DNA from 2 places in the Kitasatospora sp. NPDC056181 genome. Region 1 is predicted to be linked to the other one. Evidence: riboswitches for the same ligand, from Rfam matches in the RefSeq annotation. Region 1 holds a riboswitch; the other holds the start of a gene.
The links. Region 1 has a riboswitch for S-adenosylmethionine ahead of thrC (threonine synthase). Riboswitches for the same ligand answer to the same signal wherever they lie in the genome.

Region 1 (4,324 bases):
ACCGACCCGGTCCGCTGTCACTCTCACGCTGTGAGTGCTAACGCCAATGATTAGCACTCTCGGTGGTCGAGTGCAAGCCCAACGGGCAACCCGCGAGCCGTACCGGCCACCCGCCGGACACGGCGGCGGGCCCGTACGACGTGTGTCGCACGGGCCCGCCGCGAAGCAAGAGGCGCACCAGCCGATGGGCCGAGCCGAACTCCTGGGTGCCGGAAAGGTCAGACCGCCGCGCGGACCATGTCCGCCTGCGGGCCCTTCTGCCCCTGAGAGATCTCGAACTCGACCCGCTGGCCCTCCTCAAGGGTGCGGTAGCCGTCCATCTGGATCGCGCTGTAGTGGACGAAGACGTCCGCACCACCGTCGACCGCGATGAAGCCGTAGCCCTTCTCCGCGTTGAACCACTTGACGGTGCCCTGAGCCATTCCGAACTCCCCTAGTGCTGTGCTGGCCCTTCACGCGCCCGCAGGTCGCGGGCGCGGGTCTGTTGAGGCCGGCCCGGGGAACCCCCCCTGGGCGCAGCCGTGCACGCCACAATCCCCACCGGGATCACCGGACGGCGTCCGGCGAAGGGGCGATTGCGTCGACCGCGGCTGAATGTATCCGGATCGACGCCCTCTGCAACAGGGTCAGCAGCCGGGAATTCCCCCGGCCCGTCAAGGGACAGGACGGGCCAAAAGGTCAGAAACCCTCGCATTTTGCGCCGGACATAGCGGACGAATTACCCAAATGCCCTCAAGAATTCTGACATCGGCCTGACATGATTCACGGCCGCGGGCCCTGCGCCGGTCTCAGCGGCCGGACGGACACCGGCGGTACGGGGCGCTACAGGGGCGACGACCGGTGCGAGGGGGAGGGGGAGCCCTCTTCCCGGTCCAGCGACACTCTACTCCGACCGGCCGGGAAACATTCCCGCCGGAATGCGCCGGGAAAAGCGTCGGCCGCCCGCGCGTACGGATTCCCGTACACGCGGACGGCCGGTCCGGCAATGGCGCGGCTCAGCAGCCCCCGGCCACCGCGGGAATGATCGAAACGCTCGCGCCGTCCTTGATCTCGGTGGCCAGGCCCTCCGCGAACCGCACGTCGTCGTCATTGACGTAGACGTTGACGAAACGGCGGAGCTTGCCGGTGTCGTCCAGGACCCGGGCGGCGATCCCGGCGTGGTTCTTCTCCAGGTCGGCGATGACCTCGCCCAGGGTGGCACCCTCGGCGGCCACCTCGGCGGCGCCGCCGGTGTAGGTGCGCAGGATGGTCGGGATGCGGACGTTGGCGCTCATGGGGGTCTCCTTGCGGCGGGGTGACGGCAGGGGTGGAGGGAGTCAGGCGGAGGCGAGGCCGGCGTCGCGGAACGAGGCCAGCGTCGGGCGGATGACGGCGGTCATCCCGGCGTCGGAGACGGCGTCCAGCGTCTTCAGGCCGTCGCCGGTGTTGATCGCGACGGTCTCCTTCGCCGGGTCCAGCTGACCGGTCTCGACCAGCTTCTTCAGCACGCCGACGGTCACCCCGCCCGCGGTCTCGGCGAAGACGCCCTCGGTCCGGGCCAGCAGCTTGATCGCGGCCACCACCTCGGCGTCCGTCACGTCCTCGACGGCGCCGCCGGTGCGGCGGGCGATGTCCAGCACGTACGGGCCGTCGGCCGGGTTGCCGATCGCCAGCGACTTGGCGATGGTGTCCGGCTTGACCGGCCGGATCACGTCGTGGCCGGCCTTGAACGCCGCCGACACCGGCGAGCACCCCTCCGCCTGGGCGCCGAAGATCCGGTACGGCCGGTCCTCGACCAGGCCGAGCCTGATCAGCTCCTGCAGCCCCTTGTCGATCTTGGTCAGCTGCGAGCCCGAGGCGATCGGGATCACGATCTGCTCCGGCAGGCGCCAGCCCAGCTGCTCGCAGATCTCGTACGCCAGCGTCTTGGAGCCCTCGCCGTAGTACGGGCGCAGGTTGACGTTGACGAAGCCCCAGCCCTCGCCGGCCGGGTCGCCGATCAGCTCCGAGCAGAAGCGGTTCACGTCGTCGTAGTTGCCCTCGATGCCGACCAGCTCGCCACCGTAGACACCGGCCATCACGACCTTGCCCTGCTCCAGGTCGTGCGGGATGAACACGCAGGACTTGAAACCGGCCCGGGCGGCCGCGGCGCCCACCGCGCCGGCCAGGTTGCCGGTCGAGGAGCAGGAGAGCGTGGTGAAGCCGAACGCCCGCGCCGCCTCGATCGCACAGGCGACCACGCGGTCCTTGAACGAGTGCGTCGGGTTGCCCGAGTCGTCCTTGATGTGCAGCTGGGCGGTGAACCCGAGCTCGCGGCCCAGGTTGTCCGCCTTCACCAGCGGGGTCCAGCCGGGGTTGAGGTTCGGCTTGCCGGCCACGTCCGCCGGGACGGGCAGCAGTGGTGCGTAACGCCAGATCGACGCCGGACCGGCCTCGATCCGCTTGCGCAGCTCCTCCGCGCCCTCGCTGCCGAAGTCGTAGGCGATCTCCAGCGGCCCGAAGCACTCCAGGCAGGCGAAGCTCGGACCGAGCGGGAAGCGGGTACCGCACTCGCGACAGGACAGGGCGGCGGCGGGGCCGAGGTCAACGGTTGCGGGTGCGACGGTGTCGATAGCCATGATGGCGGAGGCCTCTCTCCTCATCTTCCCCGTGACGCGGACGCGCCACAGGCCGGAATTGGCACCTGTCCCGCCGGGGCCTGTCGACGACAGCCGCGCGAGAAGGTTGCCGGGACGTCAACGGGCCGTTCCCTCAGTCCCTCTGGATGAGCTCTGTGAAGTTGTTGGTCTTGCTCAGCGGCGACCCCGGCGTGCGAAGGTCCGACCGCTGTACGAAGACTGTATCCGAAGGCGCCAACACTGAACGGGACCGTCCGCCACGCGAGATGACGCGTCCCAGCCCGTCCCGTCCGCCCCCTGCCGAGGAGAGACCCGTGCCCGCCGACCCGACCACCGAGCTCCTCCCACAGGCGGCGTCCTGGCTGCGCCGCCGGTCGTGGAGCGCGGCCGACCGTCCGGTGCGCACCCTGCTGGACGCCAAGCAGGCGGCCGGGCGGGCGGGCACCGTCAGCGTCGTCCTCCCCGCCCTGGACGAGGAGGCCACCGTCGGCGACATCGTCCGCACCATCCGCCGCGAGCTGATGGAACGCCTGCCGCTGGTCGACGAACTGGTCGTGGTCGACTCCGGCTCCGCCGACCGCACCGCCGCCGTGGCCGCCGAGGCCGGCGCCCGGGTGGTCCAGCGCGACGAGATCCTCCCGCGGCTGCCCGCCGCCCCCGGCAAGGGCGAGGTGCTCTGGCGCTCGCTGCTGGCCACCAGTGGCGAGATCGTCTGCTTCGTCGACGCCGACCTGCGCGAGTTCGACCCGGCCTTCGTCTCCGGCATCGTCGGCCCGCTGCTCACCGAGCCGGACATCCAGCTGGTCAAGGCCATGTACGACCGCCCGCTCGAAACCGACGGGGCCGTCGTGCCGGCCGGCGGCGGCCGGGTCACCGAGCTGGTCGCCCGCCCGCTGCTCAACCTGCACTGGCCGGAACTGGCCGGTTTCGTCCAGCCCCTGGGCGGCGAGTACGCGGCCCGCCGCTCCCTGCTCGAACGGCTCCCGTTCCCCACCGGCTACGGCGTCGAACTCGGCCTGCTGGTCGACGCCCTGGAGACCGCCGGCCTGGACGCCCTCGCCCAGGTCGACGTCGGCGTCCGCCACCACCGCCACCAGGACGGCCAGGCGCTCGGACGGATGGCCGCCACCATCTACCGGACGGCGCTGGAACGGCTCGACCGCACGCACCGGCTCAAGGCCTCCGCCGACCTGGTGCACCCGCTGCTCACCCAGTTCACCCGCGACCCGCTGACCCGCGCGTTCACCGCCCACACCCACCCGGTCACCGCCCTCGAACGGCCGCCGATGCACACCGTCCCCGAGTACGTGAGCCGCCACTGAGGGGTTTGCGGTCCCGGGCCCCCGGCAACGTAGCAACCATGGGCGATCTCACGACCGAGCGTTCGAGTCAGACCGGCACCGCCCCCGTCCTGGTGGCCTCCAACCGGGGACCGGTGTCGTTCGGCACCGCGGACGACGGCACGCTGACCCTCCGGCGCGGCGGCGGAGGCCTGGTCTCCGGGCTCTCCGCCATCGACGACCCCGACGCCGTCTGGGTCTGCGCGGCCCTCGGCGACGCCGACCGCCGGGCGGCCCGGGAGGCACCGGACGGCCGCCTCGACCGGGCTGGCCACGACGTCGGCGGACAGGCCGTCCGGATGCTGGACATGGACCCCGCGACCTTCGCCCGCGCCTACAACGGCGTGGCCAACTCGACCCTCTGGTTCGTCCACCACCTGCTCTACG
Region 2 (4,324 bases), on a different contig from region 1:
CCCGCTGTACGGGCGCGGCCAGGACCGGGTCTGCGCGGAGCAGCGGTACGAGCAGCGCTGGGGCGCCGTCCCGGCCGAGCTGCTGGCCGGGCGCCCGCTGACCGCCGGACAGCTCGCCGAGGCCCCCGACCCGGTGCCCGGCTGCCCGGCCCGCCCGACCCCCGGCAAGCACCCGGCGCTCACCGTGCTCAGCGCGCTGTTCCTGCACGCCGGCTGGCTGCACCTGCTGGGCAACCTGCTCTTCCTGTACGTGTTCGGACCCACCGTCGAGGAACGGTTCGGCCGAGCCCGCTTCGCCCTCTTCTACCTGGCCGCCGGCTCACTGGCGACGTACGGCTTCGCGCTGGCCGAGGCGCACTCGCCGGACGCGACCCGGGTGCTGATCGGCGCCTCGGGGGCGATCTCGGCCGTCCTCGGCGCCTACCTGCGGCTGCACCCGCGCGCCCGGGTCACCACGCTCGTCCCGCTCCTGCTCCTCCTCCCGCTGCGGTTCCCGGCCTGGCTGGTGCTCGGCCTCTGGTTCGCCCTGCAGTGGTGGTCGGTGCACTCGGCCGGGCCGGGCGTGGCCTACCTGGTCCACGTGATCGGCTTCTCGGCCGGCTTCCTCTACGCCTGCACGCTGGCCACCCGCCCCCCGCGCCCGCCCGGCTGACGCCCGATACCCTGGCCGCACCTCACAAAGGAGCGCGAACAGTGATCACCGCCATCGTCCTCGTCAAGACCAGCGTCGACCGCATCCCGGAGATCGCCGAGGCGATCGCGGCCATCGAGGGCGTCAGCGAGGTCTACTCGGTCACCGGCGGCTACGACCTGGTGGCGATGGTGCGGGTGCGCCGGCACGACGACCTGGCCGAGGTGATCCCCGGCCGGCTGAACAAGGTCCCGGGCGTGGCCCACACCGAGACCCAGATCGCCTTCCGCACCTACTCCCAGCACGACCTGGAGGCCGCCTTCGCGCTCGGCCTCGACGAGTAGGGCCCGGCCGGCCGACGGGTGCTCAGCCCCTCCCGACGGGTCCTCAGCCCTCCCGGCGGGTGTCCACGACGCACCGGCCGCCCTCGTTGCGGTAGTTCCAGGCCGCGCCGTCCGTGACCAGCTCGCGGACGGCGGTCAGGAAGCGCTCGATGTGCTCGTCCGGGGTACCGGCACCGAAGCTGACCCGGATCGCGTTCAGGCTCCGCTCGCCCGGCAGCGACGGCTCGGGCGCACCGCACGCGGAAACCGGGCCGGGAGCAACGCCGGACTCCTCGCCGAGCAGGGTGCGCACCAGCGGGTGCGCGCAGAACAGGCCGTCGCGCACCCCGATGCCGTACTCGGCGGAGAGCGCGGCCGAGAAGTGCGAGCTGTTCCAGCCCTGGACGACGAAGGAGAGCACGCCCACCCGGGCGGAGCCGGCGCCGAACAGGTTCAGCACCTTGACCTGCGGGACCTCCGCCAGGCCGGCCGTCAGCCGCGCGATCAGCTGCTGCTCGCGGGCCTCCAGCGCGTCGAAGCCGGCCTCGGTCAGCGCCCGGCAGGCCGAGGCGACGGCGTAGGCGCCGATCACGTTCGGCGAGCCGGCCTCGTGCCGCGCCGGGCCGGTGTGCCACTGGACGGCCACCGAGCCGTCGGTCTCCCGGGCCACCGTACGGGTGGCGCCGCCGCCGGCCAGGTACGGCTCGGCCGCGTCCAGCCAGTCGGCGCGCCCGGCCAGCACCCCGGCGCCGAAGGGCGCGTAGATCTTGTGCCCGGAGAAGGCGATCCAGTCCACGTCCAGCTCGCGCACCGAGACCCGGTGGTGCGGGGCGAGCTGGGCGGCGTCCAGCACCACCCGGGCGCCGTGGCGGTGGGCGGTCGCTGTCAGTTCGGCGACCGGCCAGAGCTCACCGGTGACGTTGGAGGCACCCGTGACGCAGAGCAGCCTGGGGCCCTCGGGGGCCCCGGCGAGCGCGGCGTCCAGGGCGGCGACGGCCTCCGCCCGCGACCGCGGGGCGCGCAGGTAGGTGACGTCCAGCCCGGCGTGCGCCCAGGGCAGCAGCGAGGCGTGGTGCTCGGTCTCGAAGGCGAAGACCCGGGTGCCGGCCGGGACGGCGCCGGCCAGCAGGTTCAGCGAGTCGGTGGTGGCCCGGGTGAAGACCACCTGGTCGCCCTCGCGCAGGTCGAGGAACTCGGCGACGGTGCGGCGGCTCTGCTCGAACAGGTCGGTGGAGAGCTGCGAGAGGTAGCCGGCACCGCGGTGCACGCTGCCGTAGTAGGGGGCGTAGGCGGCGACGTCGTCCCAGACCCGCTGGAGCGCCGGAGAGCTGGCGGCGTAGTCGAGGGCCGCGTAGCCGACCTTCTCGCCGCTGGCGAGCGGGACCTGGACGTCGTGGCCCAGGACGGCGAGGGGGGCGCAGATCTCGGTGGCGAGGGACATGAGGATGCACTCCTTCTGGGGAGAGGACCCCGGGAGTGCGTGTCAGCCGGCGTCCGCGCTTGTCACGCGGACGGATTGCCGCGGGACCCGGTCCTCACCCAGGGCACCCCGCCACGGACGGAGGGTTGCCGGACAGCAAGCTGGGGCTTGACGCTGTCACTCATGACCTGGCCACGACTCTAGGTCGCGTTCCGTCGGGTGGTCAAACAGGGTTCCACCATCCGGACACCGTCGTTCCCGGGTGCCGGAAGCGTGCGAAGGGGCCCGCGGGAGCAGCCTCCCGCGGGCCCCCGACAACCCGTCAGGCCTTGCCGGTCGCCTCCGACCAGCGCTTGAGCAGCTCCAGCGCGGCACCCGAGTCGACGGCCGCCGCGGCCCGCTCCATGCCCGCCGCCAGCTGCCCGGCGAGCGGCGCGTCGGTGAGCTCCAGCGCGACCAGCGCCGCGGCCGTGTTCAGCAGGACGGCGTCCCGCACCGGCCCGCGCTCCCCGGCCAGCAGCCGGCGGGCGACGTCCGCGTTGTACGCCGGGTCCGCTCCGCGCAGCGCCTCGATGCCGACCAGCTCGATGCCGAGCTCGCGCGGGTCGAAGGTGGTCTCGGTGACCTCGCCGCCGCGCACGATCCAGACCCGCGAGGTGGTGGTGATGGTCAGCTCGTCGAGGCCGTCGTCGCCGCGGAAGACCAGCGCGCTGGAGCCGCGCCGGGCCAGCACCCCGGCGATCAGCCCGGCCAGCCGGGTGTCGAAGCAGCCGATCGCGTGGGCCGTCACTCTGGCGGGGTTGGTCAGCGGACCGAGGATGTTGAACGCGGTCGGCACCCCGAGGTCGCGCCGGGCCGTCGCGGCGTGCCGCATCGACGGGTGGAACATGGCGGCGGAACAGAAGGTGAGCCCGATCTCCTCGGCCACCTCGGCCACCCGCCGGGCGGACAGGTCGAGGGCGATGCCCAGCTTCTCCAGCACGTCGGAGGAGCCGCTCGCCGAGGAGGCGGCCCGGTTGCCGTGCTTGACCACCTTGGCGCCGGCCGCCGCCGCGACGATCGCCGACATGGTCGAGATGTTGACGGTCTTGGCGCGGTCGCCACCGGTGCCGACGACGTCCACCGCCGGGCCGGGGATGGAGAGCGGCTCGGCGTGCGCGTACATCGCGTCCACCAGACCGGCGATCTCGCCGACCGTCTCGCCCTTGGCCCGCAGCGCGACCATGAAGCCGGCCACCTGGGCCGGGGAGGCCTCGCCGCTCATGATCCGGTCCATCGCCCAGGCGGCGTCCGCCTGGGCCAGGTCCTCGCCCCGCAGCAGTGCGGACAGGATGTCCGGCCAGGTGCGGACCACCTGCACGGGGTCCTTGCCGCCGTTCGCAGGGTTCACGTTCACCATGGCTGACTCCAGCTCTCGTCGCTTCCCGGAAAGGGATCTCCGTAGGGTTGGAGCCAGCCTATCGAGCGGCGGGACGCCGCCGTCCCGCCGCGACCCTTCTTCTCTCCTGGTGAGATGCGCGCCGTGCCGCGACCCCTCTTACGGGTGGCCGGAGCCGGCGGGTCGGCCGTCGCTACCGGGTGGCCGGCGCCCGCTTCGCCAGCCGGGCCCGGAGCAGGGTGGCGGCGGCCTCGGCCAGCGCCACCGGGTCCACCGGGCGGGAGATCGCCGCGTCGGCCCGGCTCCAGGCGGCCAGCCAGGAGTCCTGCGGCCGGCCGATCAGCACCAGCACCGGCGGGCAGCCGTAGATCTCGTCCTTCAGCTGCCGTCCGAGTCCCAGCCCGCCGGCCGGCACCGCCTCGCCGTCCAGCACGCAGAGGTCCACGCCCCCCTTCTCCAGCGCCTTCAGCACCGCGGGGGTCGTCGCGCACTCCAGGTAGGTCAGTTCCGGCAGATCCGCGGCGGGCCGGCGGCCGAGCGCCGTCAGCACCTGCTCGCGCGTGTTGCGGTCG

Region 2: linked by a shared signal. The riboswitch ahead of ACFC1F_RS06585 (aminotransferase class V-fold PLP-dependent enzyme) and the one ahead of thrC (threonine synthase) in region 1 are both predicted to bind S-adenosylmethionine.

The regions. Positions count from the first base shown of each region.
Region 1 covers NZ_JBHJUK010000001.1:229,448-233,771, forward strand. Annotated here, with positions in the region: gene ACFC1F_RS01025 (cold-shock protein) at 219-422, opposite strand; gene ACFC1F_RS01030 (ubiquitin-like small modifier protein 1) at 996-1,274, opposite strand; gene thrC (threonine synthase) at 1,317-2,597, opposite strand; SAM riboswitch class I at 2,615-2,750, opposite strand; gene ACFC1F_RS01040 (glucosyl-3-phosphoglycerate synthase) at 2,912-3,919, shown strand; gene ACFC1F_RS01045 (trehalose-6-phosphate synthase) at 3,958-4,324, shown strand, end outside.
Region 2 covers NZ_JBHJUK010000009.1:105,184-109,507, forward strand. Annotated here, with positions in the region: gene ACFC1F_RS06575 (rhomboid family intramembrane serine protease) at 1-652, shown strand, start outside; gene ACFC1F_RS06580 (Lrp/AsnC ligand binding domain-containing protein) at 694-975, shown strand; gene ACFC1F_RS06585 (aminotransferase class V-fold PLP-dependent enzyme) at 1,019-2,395, opposite strand; SAM riboswitch class IV at 2,446-2,563, opposite strand; gene trpD (anthranilate phosphoribosyltransferase) at 2,697-3,773, opposite strand; gene ACFC1F_RS06595 (hypothetical protein) at 3,946-4,324, opposite strand, start outside.